DNA from 2 places in the Shimazuella sp. NTD248 genome. Region 2 is predicted to be linked to the other one. Evidence: a T-box and tRNA genes for the amino acid it is inferred to sense, from the RefSeq annotation. Region 2 holds a T-box; the other holds one or more tRNA genes.
What was found. The T-box of region 2 lies ahead of serS (serine--tRNA ligase). A T-box ahead of a tRNA ligase gene usually reads a tRNA of that ligase, here a tRNA-Ser.
Positions count from the first base shown of each region.

Region 1 (8,015 bases), on a different contig from region 2:
ATGGTTTCGATGCTGAAACATATGCTAAAAATGATGATTATAAATAAATATATATGATTTTGGAGAATTCCGTCAAGAATGAACCGAAAATATATTCGCAATAGTTTGGGGTGGATCTAAATAGGATGAACAAGAAAATGGTATATGGAAACTCATGTCATCTTTTTTACCTGTGTAGGTGTCAATGAAGTGGTCATAATAGCTTCTCTTGATAAATTTTCTTGTGATTTGATTTTTTTATATCTTCTTTACATAAATTTATTTTTAATAGTAATAAATATCAATATATTAGAGTGTGCAATATGTTAATAATATATATAATTAACTTTATATTAAGAAAGGGGTAGTTTAAATGAGTGTTCTTATTTTAAACAGATTTCCGTATATTTGGAATACTTATAATAATTTTAATGAAATTTCAAATAAGGTTGTTTTTATTAGCGATCAAAAAGTAATGGAGCCATATTTTGTAGATTCATTTGCACACTATGAAGAATTTACTAGCTTTCATAACAATGATGCTGTTTCTTTGCGTGCAATTGATTTGCATGCAACATACCAATTTGAACATATTGTTGCTGTATCAGAGTATGATTTGGTTCGAGCAGCTGAATTAAGAGAACATCTAGGAATTGATGGTCAAAAGGTACACAGTGCAATACAATTTCGCAATAAAATTAGAATGAAAGAAGCCCTGAGAGCGAAATGTCAAAAAATCCGTATTCCAATATTTAAACAAGTGGAAGATATCTTTGATCTCCTTCATTTTATTGATGAAGTTGGCTATCCCATTATTTTGAAGCCGATTGATGGTGCAGGAGCTACAGGAATCACTGTACTACACAACGAGACGGATCTTTTGGAGTTTGCAAAGAGTGGTCTTCATCACAAAATGGACGCAGAACAATTTTTTGAAGGAGAAGAATATCATATTGATGGTGTTATTGAGGATAATGAATTGAAGTTGATATGTGCTTCAAAATATTTAGAGCCAATGTTTCATTATCAGAATCAAACATTCATTTCTGGCAGTTATATGATGCACAATGATAATCCATATAAAAATCAAATAGAAGAAGCGATGGCAGAAGTCATTCGAATATTGGATTTTCCTTCTCATGCAGTATTTCATGGAGAATGTTTGGTAACCTCGACAGGAGAAATTATTTTTATTGAAATTGCATGTCGACCCGGCGGCGGACGTATATCAAAAACAATGGAAGTGGCTTATGGAAAAGATTTATTGCTTGTATCTGCAGAGTTGCAAGCTGGTATTGCTTTTGGGCAAAATTTGCTCGGACAAGCTCCCGCCCGACTGAGTGGTTCAGTGCAGGCGTTGTCAAAAGAGGGGGAATTGGTATCTTTCCCTAAGTGTGAACCGCCAGATTGGGTTTATGAATATATACAAGATGTACCAGAAGGGACATCTTTCAGTGATCCCAAAAATAGTTGTGATTCAGTAGCTTCTTTTGTAGTAATTGGAGAAACAGAAGAAGAAGTAAGGACACGATTACAAAACGTTCTGAAATGGTTTGACACAAATACAATATGGATGGCAGCTGGAAATAGATCAGAAGGAGAAACGAACGAATGACCATACTAATCCTTGAAAATCTACCTTATACCGCCTGTCCCTTAAAACAAGTATTCTCCACTACAACAGAAGAATTAGTCGTTTTGGCCTCTGATCATGTTAAGCATACGTTTGATAGAAAGGATTATCACCATATTGAATTTTTTCCAAATTATATTTCAAACGACCAAGTTATTCTTCGTGCCATTGAATTACATCAGACCTATCATTTTACTTCCGTTATCGCTTTACAAGAATATGATCTAGTAAGAGCAGCAAAACTGAGAGAATATTTAGGTATTCAAGGGCAAAGCGTTGCAAGTGCGATGGAATTTCGCAACAAATGGATCATGAAGCAAAAATTACGAGAGAATGATATTCCAGTTGCAGAGATGACCTTAGCACAAACCGGATTAGATATTTCCCGATTTGCCGATCAGTATGATTATCCGATCGTAGTCAAACCCATTGACGGTCTTGGTTCAGTTTCGACTTATGTTTTGCATCATCGGCAAGAACTAGAAAATTTTTTAGCAAACGAACAACTTTCGGAAGTATTAGTTGAGAAATATATTGATGGGGAATATTTTCATATTGATGGTTGGGTGGAAGACGGGGTCATTCAATTAACTACTGTGTCCAAATATTACAATGCACCACTTGCTTCGAGTTCGATGACATATCTAGGAAGTACGATGTTACATCCTCAAAATCCTTTGAGCCGGCGACTTTCCGCAGGAACCAGAAAAGTATTGGAGATTTTAGACACACCAGCAAATACCACATTTCATGCGGAATGGTTTCATACTCCGAATGATCAAATTATTTTTGGGGAGATTGGCAGCAGGACAGGTGGTGCAAAAGTATCTGACACACATAAACTTGCATACGATGTGTCATTGTTTGATATTCATGCTCAAATTTCTGTTGGACTTCCAGGTCCAGTATTGAAGGAAGAAGTGAAAATGAATCCCTCCCATTTAGCTGGATGGTTATTGGTGAACACTAAATATGGATTATTACATGTGAACTCTACCTTGTTTCCAGAATGGGTGAAAGTGGCCCAAATTACTGGAGAAGATGGAAAGTCATATGATCAAGCGCAATTAAGTGTCGATTCCATCGCTCAATTTGCTTTTGTAGGGAGGAATGAAGAAGAATTGTCGCAGCGGTTGAATCAGCTTATTTCTATTGTTGATGAGACATTTCAATGGGAGAACTAAATATACGCAAAATCCCTGTTTCCAGCAGGGATTTTGTTGAAAAAAATATAAAAATTTGAATCGCAGTATTAGGAATAGTTTGAGATAATTTGTTCAGGTGACTAATTGCTGCTTTATATATAGGAACCAAAAAAACCTAGCCAAATGAATTAGCTAGGTTTTAAAAAGTTATCTACGAAAACACCTTGATCTGGTAACGCCACTGAGCTAGCCCCCGTGGTGGGGGGTCGATTGTGGTAGCGGCTACGCCTACTTAGGCGGCCACAATCACCCCCCACCACGGTAGGGCTAGTATAGTAACGCGGGACCGGATGAAGTATGGGAATCTTACACGCAGATACGGCGTAACACCGTACACAAGAAAGCTAGATAACTTTTAGGTATATGTACACTGTTTGGAATACTAAAAAAATAGTAACATAGAATGTATGTTTTTGCAAATGAAAATATTATGTAGATAAATGCGATGCAAGTAGTGGGAAATGCTTCCACCCCGCTATATAACTAATAAATATTCGTTTTCGAAGCATCATTAAAATAAAATGAAAAAAAGAGTTGACAACAAACCTCATTACAGGTTAAGATAGATCTCGTTCCTGACAAAATCAAAGTGTTTTGGAGAGATGTCCGAGCTGGCCGAAGGAGCACGATTGGAAATCGTGTATACGTCACAAGCGTATCGAGGGTTCGAATCCCTCTCTCTCCGCCATCTTATACATAGATGGCTCGATAGCTCAGTCGGTAGAGCAGAGGACTGAAAATCCTCGTGTCGGCGGTTCGATTCCGTCTCGAGCCACCATTTGAATGTTTTTGAATATGCTGAAATAGCTCAGCTGGTAGAGCAACTGACTTGTAATCAGTAGGTCGCGGGTTCGAATCCTGCTTTCAGCACCACATATCATCATAGCCACCAATCCATTGTTGGTGGCTATGTTATAGGGGCGTAGTTTAATGGTAGAACAGAGGTCTCCAAAACCTCCAGTGTGGGTTCAATTCCTACCGCCCCTGCCAATACAAAAAGCCACTCTGCTTCTTGATGACAGGGTGGCTTTTTTCTGCATGAAAGACAGCTTAGTGACAAGTAATATCTTTTGTGGCGAACCTCTAGAGAAGTTATCTCTAGAGAAAATGGTTTGCGCTTTTTTATAGTTGGATTGTTTTCAACTTATATGTGTAACCCTTCCACTCGATTCACAATCTCTCTGGCCCTGTCTATCCATTTTTGATCAATGGGATGATCTTCTGCTGGGATAGGAGTTGTAAACTGATTCATCATTCCGCTAAAAACACCAGAATCCCCAGTAGGATCACTAGATTCATCTGTGCGAAATTCATGTTTGATTACAAATGGTTTTCCGATTCGAACGAGAGTATCTGGATCTCCGATATCACCTCGCACCGCAAATACAGGAATGCGAAGAAAATACCGGTTTCCATGTTCTTCTTCCCAGTCCAATGGTTTGTCGAAATAACCATGATCATATGCATAGCCGCCGCCTATGTGGAAATCTTCCTCTTCCAACTGATCAGAGAGACTGGCGAATTGTGTTTGTTTGTCTTCGATGGTAGATTCAATTGGTATCATGCTGGACATCCTTTTTTGTTATAGTGTTTGAGGTTTTAGGATTTCTCATTCATCCGAAATAATACAGCGATGAACAATAAAAGTTTAAACATGGCTTTGGGTGGAGTTCAAAATTTTATTATTGACTTTTGGTGGGATTATGTTAGAATATTCAAGTGTCACAAGATTGAGTGTTATGGCGGCATAGCCAAGTGGTAAGGCAGAGGTCTGCAAAACCTTTACCCCCGGTTCAAATCCGGGTGCCGCCTCCATTAAAAACTTTTTGTATAATTCCGCTTGCTTATGCGGGTGTGGCGGAATTGGCAGACGCGCAAGATTCAGGTTCTTGTGGTCATGATGACCGTGGAGGTTCAAATCCTCTCATCCGCACCAAAAAAGTGCTTGACTTTTATGTGTGAAAGAGTTATGATGGATTTCGTTGTTGCAAAATGAATACGGGCTCTTAGCTCAACTGGATAGAGTGTCTGACTACGGATCAGAAGGTTAGGGGTTCGACTCCTCTAGGGCCCGCCATTTTTTCAACAATGAATGATAACGTCTTGCAAAATGAATATGGGCTCTTAGCTCAACTGGATAGAGTGTCTGACTACGGATCAGAAGGTTAGGGGTTCGACTCCTCTAGGGCCCGCCAAACAAAAAGATGAAAGCACATGCTTTCATCTTTTTTGATCTTTCATGCAAGTTGTTAAATATAGTTACTATAAAATTTTGAATCCATTCTTTCAGTTTAATAGAATGGGAAAATGCAGTCCACTAGAGGAGTTATTTTCTTTGGAGAATTTCCCATTCTTTTTGATATTGTTCTGCAAGATTACATTTATTAGAAATGTACTTGCGCAAAGTGGCTGAATATTTATTTTTAAAAGTAGCATTGGATGGGTTAAATTCATATTCTGTTTTTGAATCTTCCATTTCTTTGAAGTAAGTATCACAAGCCAATCTTTTACTATAGGACGAATTTATATTGGTTAAAATAATAAAGTTATCTTCTGCACCGGGAATATACTTGATCATAAATCTTTCACCTTGGTTGGGATAGATATAACCATTCTCAGGGGCTGGATAAATGTTAAAGGCTGTGCTCTCAAATGTTGTTTGGATCGTTTTATTTGCTGTTGTAAGAATCAACAAGTAATAACGTTCAATTGGAATATCATTGTAAGTACTATTTGTCATTTCTGTTTTAGTTACCACTGCCTCAGCTATTTTCCCATTTTTATTCAAAAATACATTATTTAAATCGGTTCCCCAGATCACATTTACAATACCAATTAAGAAAAATAGAACAGAAATGACGACTCCAACAGTGCCCCGCTTGGAGTATTTAAATAATAAGGGAAGTACTATCCCGACGAAGATAAATCCAAAAAGTAAAAAAAATCGATAAGCCACCAAAAAATGAATAATATTTGAGAGAAAGCTCATGTTTCCACACCCTTGTTGTCTGTGTTAGACCAATAAAAAATTGGACTCATCATAAATATAATTTTATTTATTATTAAATTCAATTTTTTATTATTTATATATTTCAATTTTTCATATACATAATTTTTGTATTTGATAAGTCCTAAATTATTTGTAAAAAAGACTTATATTGCGATAATTTCGTTTCCGGCAAATAGACACAAAAAAACAGAGGAGTGACCTCTGTTAAAATGTTTTCTCGATAATTCCACCGCCAAGGCATCGTTCTTTGTCGTAAAAGACAACAGATTGTCCGGGTGTCACGGCCCGCTCTTTTTCGGCATAGTGTACGGTGACAGTGCCGTCACTGTTTGGGGTGACGGTCACAGGTACATCTACTTGGCGGTAGCGAAACTTCGCTGTACAGGTGAAGGGTTCTTGCGGCTGTTCTGCTTGTAACCAGTTGAGATGGCTGGCGGTAAGCCCTGCGGAAAACAGCGCTTCATTATTGTGTCCTTGGGCAACATATAGAATGTTGTTTTTAACGTCTTTTTTTGCTACAAACCATGGTTCCCCTGTACCCGTTTCTGATCCTCCGATACGAAGTCCTTGACGTTGTCCGAGCGTATAGTACATCAATCCATCGTGTTCTCCAATTCGTTTGCCATCCATAGTGTGGATTTCCCCGGGTTTTGCAGGCAAGTATTGGCTGAGGAATTGTCGAAAGTTCTTTTCTCCAATAAAACAAATGCCTGTACTATCTTTTTTCTTAGCAGTTGCTAATCCGGCCTCTTCTGCTATTTTTCGAACTTCTGCTTTTTGTAAGTGTCCTATTGGGAAAAGAACGTGATCGAGCTGTGCACGATGCACCGCATATAAAAAATATGATTGATCTTTTGTAGGGTCTATACCTCGTAATAAAGTAGAGCCTTGTTCACTATGTTCTACCCTTGCATAGTGTCCAGTTGCGATGTAATCTGCGCCTAACTGCTTTGCTTTTTCTTGAAAATCGCCAAATTTGATTTCTCGATTACACATCACATCTGGGTTAGGTGTTCTGCCTGCTTTATATTCATCGAGAAAATATTGGAATACTTTATCTGCGTACTCTTTCTCGAAATTAACGGAGTAATAAGGGATTCCGATTTGAGTAGCCACTCTGCGTACATCTTCGAAATCCTCTGTAGCAGTACAGTGACCAAATTCGTCTGTGTCGTCCCAGTTTTTCATAAACAAACCGACGACATCATATCCTTGTTGTTTGAGCAGGTATGCTGTCACAGAAGAATCTACTCCTCCTGACATTCCTACTACAACACGTATTTTCCTTTTATCCATTTGGTCATCACACATTCTATTTGTTAGTTTTTCTCATTATAAGGCATGTTGCTCTTTCGCGCAAAAATGTGACCATAACAGGTAATCACGCTAAGGATGGTTGTCAAAGCGCAAGTGATCCAGTAAGCTTAGAGAAGCACTGTAGGGTGGTAGGAGGCATTATGAAATTTGTTAAACTTTCCCTTTTAGCTTGTTTTTTATTAGTGACCATAACTGGATGCTCATTGGTTATTGAAAAAATACAACAAGTTACAGGTAATGAAGTAGAGAATGTAAGTGAAAAAAAGACAGATACACGTGATAATGTAAGCGAGGAAAAACAGATATATGAGCAAGAGTTTGTCCCCCCAACTCCTTCACCAATTCTGCGGAATATTTTAGAGGATAAGGGCAAAGGCAGGTATGCAACAGAACCATATAAAGCAGGTAGTGTTGCTGAGGCTCTTAAAGTAATGCCAGAAGGTTTAGCAGAAGATGCAGTATATGCTTACTTGCTTGGTTTGGTAGGTCAAAATTACAAATATGACTTAGAGAGTTTGTCAAGTATGTTAGCTCCCAACTACCAAGCAAAGATCAGAGTATTGTCCTATGGGGAACCCGCGGCTGATTCGAAACCTCCAGCAAAACCTTTAAAACCGACCAATATAGCTGTTTTAGTAGATGCTAGCTCCACTATGGCAAATGAGTATAGAGGAAAATCACGTTATGAATGGGCTAAGCAATTTACTACTACTTATATGAAACAATTGCCTGTAAACGCTAATTTTATGGTTCGTTTTTTTGGTCATGAAGGTGGTCCAAGAAAGAAGGATAAAGAGGTTTCTTGTTCCAAAACGGAATTAGTTTACCAAGGTTATCCCACTCAACCAGCCAAATTGAATAAAAGTTTCAG
Region 1 is NZ_JCAJZT010000001.1:545,228-553,242, reverse strand. Features, by position in the region: gene AC5WOE_RS03015 (ATP-grasp domain-containing protein) at 353-1,594, shown strand; gene AC5WOE_RS03010 (ATP-grasp domain-containing protein) at 1,591-2,796, shown strand; tRNA gene AC5WOE_RS03005 (tRNA-Ser) at 3,414-3,505, shown strand; tRNA gene AC5WOE_RS03000 (tRNA-Phe) at 3,520-3,595, shown strand; tRNA gene AC5WOE_RS02995 (tRNA-Thr) at 3,615-3,690, shown strand; tRNA gene AC5WOE_RS02990 (tRNA-Trp) at 3,734-3,807, shown strand; gene AC5WOE_RS02985 (YugN family protein) at 3,962-4,381, opposite strand; tRNA gene AC5WOE_RS02980 (tRNA-Cys) at 4,559-4,632, shown strand; tRNA gene AC5WOE_RS02975 (tRNA-Leu) at 4,666-4,753, shown strand; tRNA gene AC5WOE_RS02970 (tRNA-Arg) at 4,818-4,894, shown strand; tRNA gene AC5WOE_RS02965 (tRNA-Arg) at 4,936-5,012, shown strand; gene AC5WOE_RS02960 (hypothetical protein) at 5,144-5,806, opposite strand; gene mnmA (tRNA 2-thiouridine(34) synthase MnmA) at 6,032-7,123, opposite strand; gene AC5WOE_RS02950 (VWA domain-containing protein) at 7,285-8,015, shown strand, end outside.
Region 1: it has a tRNA-Ser gene. The T-box ahead of serS (serine--tRNA ligase) is inferred to sense a tRNA for this amino acid. The anticodon was not compared.

Region 2 (8,015 bases):
TGAGTAAGCATAACCATATTCTGTATTTTTGGGTAGGGTTTATCTTTTATTTGAATAATATTATTTTTCGGTTATAATAATGGAGTCAGTTGACCCATCTCTTTACTGAGGGGAATCCTATGTTCATCAACGACGACGAGAAGAAGAACCCGCTCTTGGGCGGTGTCGGCTGGCCGTGATGATAGGCTGACCTGAGGGACAACTCCTCTCATAGGGTGGCACATCGTTTGTGCCTGCACGTGTTTACGTGATACCTATGAGAGGAACCGAGAATAATGTTTTTATAATAGATTTAAATGCTCTATCCCTCCATACTAGGAGGGGTTTTTTCATACCTAGGCAATGGACAAAATACAAAATAATCACTAAAATAGAAGAGGCATGCTAAAATAATTGGTATAGCAAATCGGGAAAATTTCGCATAACTAGATCAATTAGTTGTTGAATGATAAGTTGTTCTTTTTCAATGTCATTGTTGAGCTCATACCAAACGGGTGGATCATACCGGCAAAGCATACTTAGTGCAAAAAATAGGGCATAGTAGGTTAGAATCTCAGGAAGTGGATCGATTGATGTATGAGATGAATTCCAAAGGTACAGTTTTCCTTGTCCGTTTTGTTTCAGCCAAGAATGTTTCAAGATGTCATTCGTGCCTTCCACTTTTAGTTGAAAGGACTGCTCTGTAAAACTATGCATGGAGAAACAGACAGCAGATTTTTTTTGATTTAAGCGATAGACGAATGATTCAGCAGAAATGCATAATTGATCCAATACTTCTACAGGACAAGTTAAGGTTCCATTTTGATAGGAAACTTCCCACCAGTAGGATTTGAGACTCAAATGTTGGAACAGCAGCTGTAAGTCAGGGATAAAGGAACACAACAATTCCAATTTATACCGTTCCCCAGTAGGAACAGGATGAGAAAATAAGTTGCACAGGTAAGGGAAAAATCCATCTTTCTGCACTCGAACCTCATCATAAAAAAAGCGGTAAGGCTCTTTTTTGCGTTTTGGACTAGTTAAACCATGTTGCAATATGGTAGTACTGTGTGGATAATTAGGATCTATACTCAGTGCAAATGCTTTTAACAGGCTCATCATTCCATAGTAAAGTAAGAGTGAGGAAGACCAAAAATCACTCTGTTCAGCAGTCTGAAATAAAGCCATGCCTTGTTTGATATAGGATGTAAATGCATGTACATTGCGATATGAAAGAGTTTTGGCTTCTGATTTTGGGTATTTTTTGATGAGAAAGTTGCGTGCAGTTGTTTCGTTCTTTAACAGCTCATATGATAAATATTTCATAATTCCTCCGAAAAAATTGTCTTATTCATGACTTATCCACAATTATTCACAAGTTATACACAGATAAACTGTGGATAACTTTTATAAAAAGATATTTAATTTCAACAATAGCGGTTTTCTTGATTCGCTTTTTTTTATTTGATACACTTGCAAAAAAATGGAGACTTGAAGATAAGGGGCGATACGCCATGTGGGAAGAGAAGTTCAGCAAAACAGGCCTCACATTTGATGATGTGCTATTGTTACCAGCCAGATCCGAAATTTTACCTCGTGATGTTAGTGTTTCCACTCAACTGACAAAAAAAATAAAGTTAAATATTCCATTAATCAGTGCGGGTATGGACACCGTAACTGAATCATCCTTAGCAATCGCTCTAGCGCGACAAGGTGGTATTGGAGTAATCCATAAAAATATGACGATTGAAGAGCAAGCAGAGGAAGTAGATCGTGTAAAACGTTCCGAAAGTGGTGTCATTACAAACCCATTTTACTTACACCCAGGTCATCAAGTTCATGATGCAGAGGCATTAATGTCCAAATATCGTATTTCTGGTGTGCCGATTGTGGACAAGGAGAAAAGGCTTGTCGGAATCATAACGAACCGTGATATGCGTTTTGTGCATAATTACAGCACTCCTATTTCAGAAGTGATGACAAAAGAAAATCTTGTCACTGCTTCAGTTGGAACAACAATGAAAGAAGCAGAACATATCTTGCAACTACACAAGATTGAAAAACTGCCATTGGTTGATGAACATGGTGTATTGAAAGGCTTAATTACGATTAAGGATATTGAAAAAGCTACCCAATTCCCCAATTCTGCTAAAGATGAGCAAGGACGTCTGCTTGTAGCAGCAGCAGTAGGTGTCTCAAAAGATACAGACCAACGGATCGCAGCATTGGTAGAAGCAGAAGTGGATATGGTGGTAATTGATACAGCACATGGACATTCGAAAGGCGTGCTGGAAACAGTTGCTAAGGTTCGAGAAAATTATCCTGATCTCACCATTGTTGCAGGTAATGTAGCTACCGCTGAAGGGACAAGAGATTTGATTGAAGCAGGAGCGAGCATCGTCAAGGTAGGGATTGGCCCGGGTTCAATATGTACGACTCGTGTGGTTGCGGGTATTGGTGTTCCTCAAATCACTGCAATTTATGATGCTGCTAGTGTAGCTCGTGCATATGGTGTGCCTATTATCGCTGATGGTGGTATTCGCTTCTCTGGCGATATTGTTAAAGCCCTCGCCGCCGGAGCAGATGCTGTTATGCTCGGAGGATTGTTTGCAGGAACAGAAGAGGCTCCAGGGGAAAGTGAAATCTACCAAGGCCGTCGTTTTAAAGTATATCGAGGCATGGGGTCCATTGGTGCTATGCAAGCAGGTAGTAAAGATCGTTATTTCCAAGAAAATGAGCAGAAATTAGTCCCAGAAGGTATCGAAGGACGTGTTCCTTATAAAGGTCCAATCGTGGATATCGTATATCAATTAGTTGGTGGAATTCGTTCTGGTATGGGTTATACAGGGTCAAAAACGTTGTTAGATTTAAAGGATAATTCACAGTTTGTACGAATTACTTCTGCTTCGTTGCGGGAGAGTCATCCTCATGATGTACAAATAACAAAAGAAGCTCCAAACTACCAATTAGGTGGTTGAGGAAAAGCGTCCCGTTGAGGGCGCTTTTTTATTCTTTTTTAATGTAAAGGGCTTGTATTGTCGGATCGAACGTGTGAAAATGAGTAGGATTGAGCTAACGAAGGAGTAAAAGGAAAATGCGTCGTAAAATTGTATTTTTATTCTGCATTATCAGTTTATTTACGATAAGCAATCCTGTATTTGCAGATGAATTACCGACGATAAATGCCAAATCATATATATTAGTCGATACTATTTCTGGGGAAATATTAGCTGCAAAAAATGCAAATGAACCGAGACCACCTGCTAGTATGACAAAAATGATGAGCGCAATTGTTATTTTTGATCAGATCAAGCAAGGTATACTTAAGTGGGATGATGTGGTTACGGTCAGCAATAGAGCAGCTGCTATAAATGAAGCAGAAATACGCTTAGTTGGAGGAGAAAAACAGACTGTCAAGCAGTTATTCACTGCTTTATTTGTTCAATCGGCCAATGATGCTACTGTTGCATTGGCGGAACATATTGCCGGGTCAGAAGAAGGCTTTGTGGATATGATGAATAAAAAAGCAAGCGAACTGGGGTTGAAAAATACACATTTTCAAAACAGTACTGGATTAAACACAGAATCGTACCCTGATCCTCCAGCCACTAGCAAAGTAGGCCAACATGACATGTCAGCTTATGATACAGCTGTTGTTGCACAATTTTTGTTAAAAAATTATCCGGAAGTACTACAATATACAAGCATCCCGACCTATACCTTTCACCAAAATCAACCAAACCAACAAAAAATAGACAATTGGGATCAGATGCTTCCCTCACTGAAATACTATTATCAAGGTGTGGATGGCTTAAAAACTGGTCATACCAATGCAGCAGGGTATTGTTTCACAAGTACAGCAGATCGTAATGGTCTACGGGTAGTTTCAGTTGTTATGGGGACAGATTCGGAGTTTGCACGGTTTCATGAGACAAAAAAATTGTTGGATTATACATACGATAATTTTGAATTGGTAACAGCTATTACAAAAGGAAAAGTTATTCTTGGTCATGATCGTTTTACGTTACCAAACGGCGTAGAACGTACAGTACCAGTTGCTCCAGAATATTCCCTACAGTTAGCAGAAAAGAAAGCAGATAAAGAGTCTTATACTTATAAAGTTGTTCTAAAAAAAGGGATACAAGCTCCCATTTCAAAAGGGACTGTAATTGGTGAAGTTTCTCTCTTGTATAAAGGGGAGTCTATACCAGGAGTTCATTCAGTTCCATTGATTACCCAAAAAACAGTAGAAAAAGGGAGCGTGTTCCGGTTATTTTTTCGTCATGCGTGGGATAGAGTAAATTCTTGGATAAACTAATGCTATAATTCTGTTCCTTGTAAATTTACATTTATTCCTTTACAATGTTATTGGCTAAAGGACTAAAATTAACAAATTGGCAATCTATACACGATCTAGGAGGATATAGGATGACACAGACAGGGACAGACCGTGTAAAACGCGGAATGGCAGAAATGCAAAAAGGTGGCGTCATTATGGACGTCGTAAATGCAGAACAAGCAAAAATCGCAGAAGAAGCTGGGGCAGTCGCTGTAATGGCTTTGGAGCGAGTTCCTTCCGATATTCGTGCAGCTGGCGGAGTCGCTAGAACGGCTGATCTTAAGATTGTAGAGGAAATTTTAAATGCAGTCTCCGTCCCAGTGATGGCAAAAGCGAGAATCGGGCATTTTGTAGAGGCGCGTTTATTAGAATCCATGGGTGTAGATTATATTGATGAAAGTGAAGTTTTAACACCAGCAGATGAAGTTTATCATATTGATAAATCTACATTTACTGTTCCGTTTGTCTGTGGCGCTCGTAATCTTGGAGAAGCACTCCGTCGTATCGGTGAAGGAGCATCCATGATCCGTACAAAAGGTGAACCAGGGACAGGCAATATCGTAGAAGCAGTTCGTCATATGCGTATGATGCAAAGTCAAATTCGCAAAGTAACAGGTATGTCTCGTGACGAGTTAATGACAGAAGCAAAAGAATTGGGTGCTCCATATGAACTCCTTTTACAAATTCACGAAACAGGGAAATTACCGGTTGTTAACTTTGCAGCTGGTGGAGTAGCAACCCCAGCTGATGCGGCTTTGATGATGCACTTGGGATCTGATGGTGTATTTGTTGGTTCTGGTATTTTCAAATCCTCCACTCCTGCTAAATTTGCAAAAGCTATTGTTGAAGCTACTACTCATTTTGAAGATTTTGCACTTATTGCTGCGCTATCCAAAGATTTGGGAAGTCCAATGACTGGTATTGAGATATCAAAATTAGAAGCGCATGAACGGATGCAAGAACGTGGCTGGTAATATCAAAGTAGGTGTTCTTGCTCTTCAGGGGGCTGTGCGAGAACATATACAACTTTTGAATAAGCTAGGCACCGAAGCAATTGCTGTTAAAAGAAAAGAACAATTAGCTGATGTCGATGGCTTGATTATTCCTGGAGGGGAATCTACTACTATAGGAAAGCTTTTACGTCAGTATGATCTTCAGGAACCGATTTTAGAATTCCATGCAAAGGCTAAACCTATATTTGGGACTTGTGCTGGGCTTATTATAATTGCCAAACATATCACAGAGAACAGTGAACCTCATTTGCCCCTGTTAAATGTGACTGTTCAGCGGAATGCTTTTGGGAGACAAGTAGATAGTTTTGAAGCTGATCTACCGATTAAAGATGTGGCAGAAGATTTCCAAGCTGTTTTTATTCGTGCTCCTCTCATTACAGAAGTGGGAGCAGATGTAGAAGTGCTTTCTACAGTGAAAGATCAAGTGGTAGCAGTGAAACAGGAAAACCTTTTAGGCATATCTTTTCATCCAGAGTTAACAGATGATACGCGCTTGCATGCTTATTTTTTGAGTATGGTGGAAAAGGCGATTGAAAAAGATCTATAACCTCTGTATAATGAGCGCATATTAATAAACATGATTGCGATGAAGAGACAAGTAACAAGACAGATCTTTCCAGAGAGGCGATGGTTGGTGGAAATCGCTAAGAGAAGTCTTGTGAATTCCACCTCAGAGCTGATCTCGGCAGCGTTCCGATAACTACGCATTAAGGTGGACTGTTTAGGAAAGTGACAGTCAACAAGGGTGGCAACGCGGAACCTCCGTCCCTTAGGGATGGGGTTCCTATTTTATTTGAGGAGGAATTTCTATGCTAGATATCAAATTGTTGCGGAATAACTTTGCGGAAGTAAAAGAGAAACTAGCTTCCCGCAACGAAGATATCAGTGGTCTGGATTCGTTTGAGCAAATTGATAACAGACGTCGTGAAGCGATCACAAGATCCGAGAAACTAAAAAGTGAACGGAACCAAGCAAGTCAAGAAGTGGCGAGAAAAAAGAAAGCAAAAGAGGACGCAGAATCCCTTATTCTTAGCATGCGTCAAGTCGGAGAGCAGATCAAAGAACTTGATGAAGAAATTCGTCAACTCGATGAGCAATTGCAGCAAATATTATTATCCTTACCAAACATCCCTCACGAGTCGACGCCTATTGGATTAACGGAGGAAGAAAATATACCAGTTCGATTTTGGGGTGATGTTCCAGAGTTTAGCTTTGAACCAATTCCTCATTGGGACTTAGCTCAACATCTAAAACTATTAGACTTTGAGCGGGCTAGTAAAGTGACAGGTTCACGTTTTGTATTTTATACAGGTTTAGGTGCTCGCTTGGAGCGTGCGCTTATGAATTTTATGCTGGATTTGCATACTTCTGAACATGGTTATAGAGAAATGATACCTCCTTATATTGTAAACAGCCAAAGCATGACAGGAACAGGACAACTGCCTAAGTTTGCAGAAGATGCATTTGCGCTTGCGAATACAAATGGCTATTATCTCATTCCAACATCAGAAGTATCGGTAACAAATTTCCATCAAGGAGAAATCCTTACTGATCAAGAATTACCTATTTATTACGCAGCATACAGTGCTTGTTTCCGTTCGGAAGCGGGGTCGGCCGGCCGCGATACAAGAGGATTAATTCGCCAGCACCAATTTAATAAAGTAGAGCTGGTGAAATTTGTTAGACCTGAAGATTCTTACGATGAGTTAGAAAAACTTGTCCAGAACGCAGAAAAAGTTTTACAGCTATTGGAATTACCTTATCGTGTACTTTCTATGTGCACAGGAGATCTTGGTTTTACAGCAGCAAAAAAATATGACCTAGAAGTTTGGCTGCCAAGTTCTGGTGCGTATCGTGAGATTTCATCTTGCAGTAACTTTGAAGATTTTCAAGCTAGACGAGCTAATATCCGTTTCCGTCGGAGCGCCAAGGATAAACCTGAATTTGTCCACACACTCAATGGCTCTGGATTAGCAATTGGCCGCACTGTTGCTGCGATTTTAGAGAACTATCAACAAGAAGATGGTACAGTGCGAGTGCCAAATGCACTTGTTCCCTATATGGGAAGAGAAGTATTGAAGTAAACCAGACATTATTAGGCTGCTATGCTAGCAGTCTTTTTGTTTATTCAAAAACGGACTTTAAAAATATTTTTTTAGAAAATATATAGTATAGTGAATCTATAGGTGAAATCTACCCATGGAGGTCAAAATGATTCGTCTTGCACACTTTTCCGATCTGGAGCGTGTCCAGTATCAGGTGCTCCGTTATGTCAAATAATATCCATTGTTAGATATAGTTATTGAAACCGGTAAGTCTGGAATATGACAAAAGAATTGTTCCCTGTCTTATGTTTTTATAAAAATTTATTAGTTTGATTAATGAATTTTTACATTTTTATGTATACTAACAATTAATTTTCTTCGGAAAATATGGTAATATATACTTGATACAAGTTCTTTTTACATATCATAAGGGGGCAAGTATTCAATGAGTAATAAGTTTTTGATTGTCATCCAAGCAGGTGCAGAAGATGTTGGAAGAGCATTTCATGGGTTAACATATGGACAAGAATTGCATGATGAAGGTTTTGAGGTGAAAATTTATTTTGATGGAATGGGAACCCGATGGATAAAGGAATTTGATAACCCATCTCATATTTTCCATTCTGTGTTTAAAGAAGT
Region 2 is NZ_JCAJZT010000004.1:27,066-35,080, reverse strand. Features, by position in the region: gene AC5WOE_RS09795 (YaaC family protein) at 385-1,305, opposite strand; gene guaB (IMP dehydrogenase) at 1,494-2,957, shown strand; gene AC5WOE_RS09785 (D-alanyl-D-alanine carboxypeptidase family protein) at 3,074-4,297, shown strand; gene pdxS (pyridoxal 5'-phosphate synthase lyase subunit PdxS) at 4,408-5,292, shown strand; gene pdxT (pyridoxal 5'-phosphate synthase glutaminase subunit PdxT) at 5,294-5,878, shown strand; T-box leader at 5,909-6,104, shown strand; gene serS (serine--tRNA ligase) at 6,141-7,415, shown strand; gene AC5WOE_RS09765 (hypothetical protein) at 7,822-8,015, shown strand, end outside.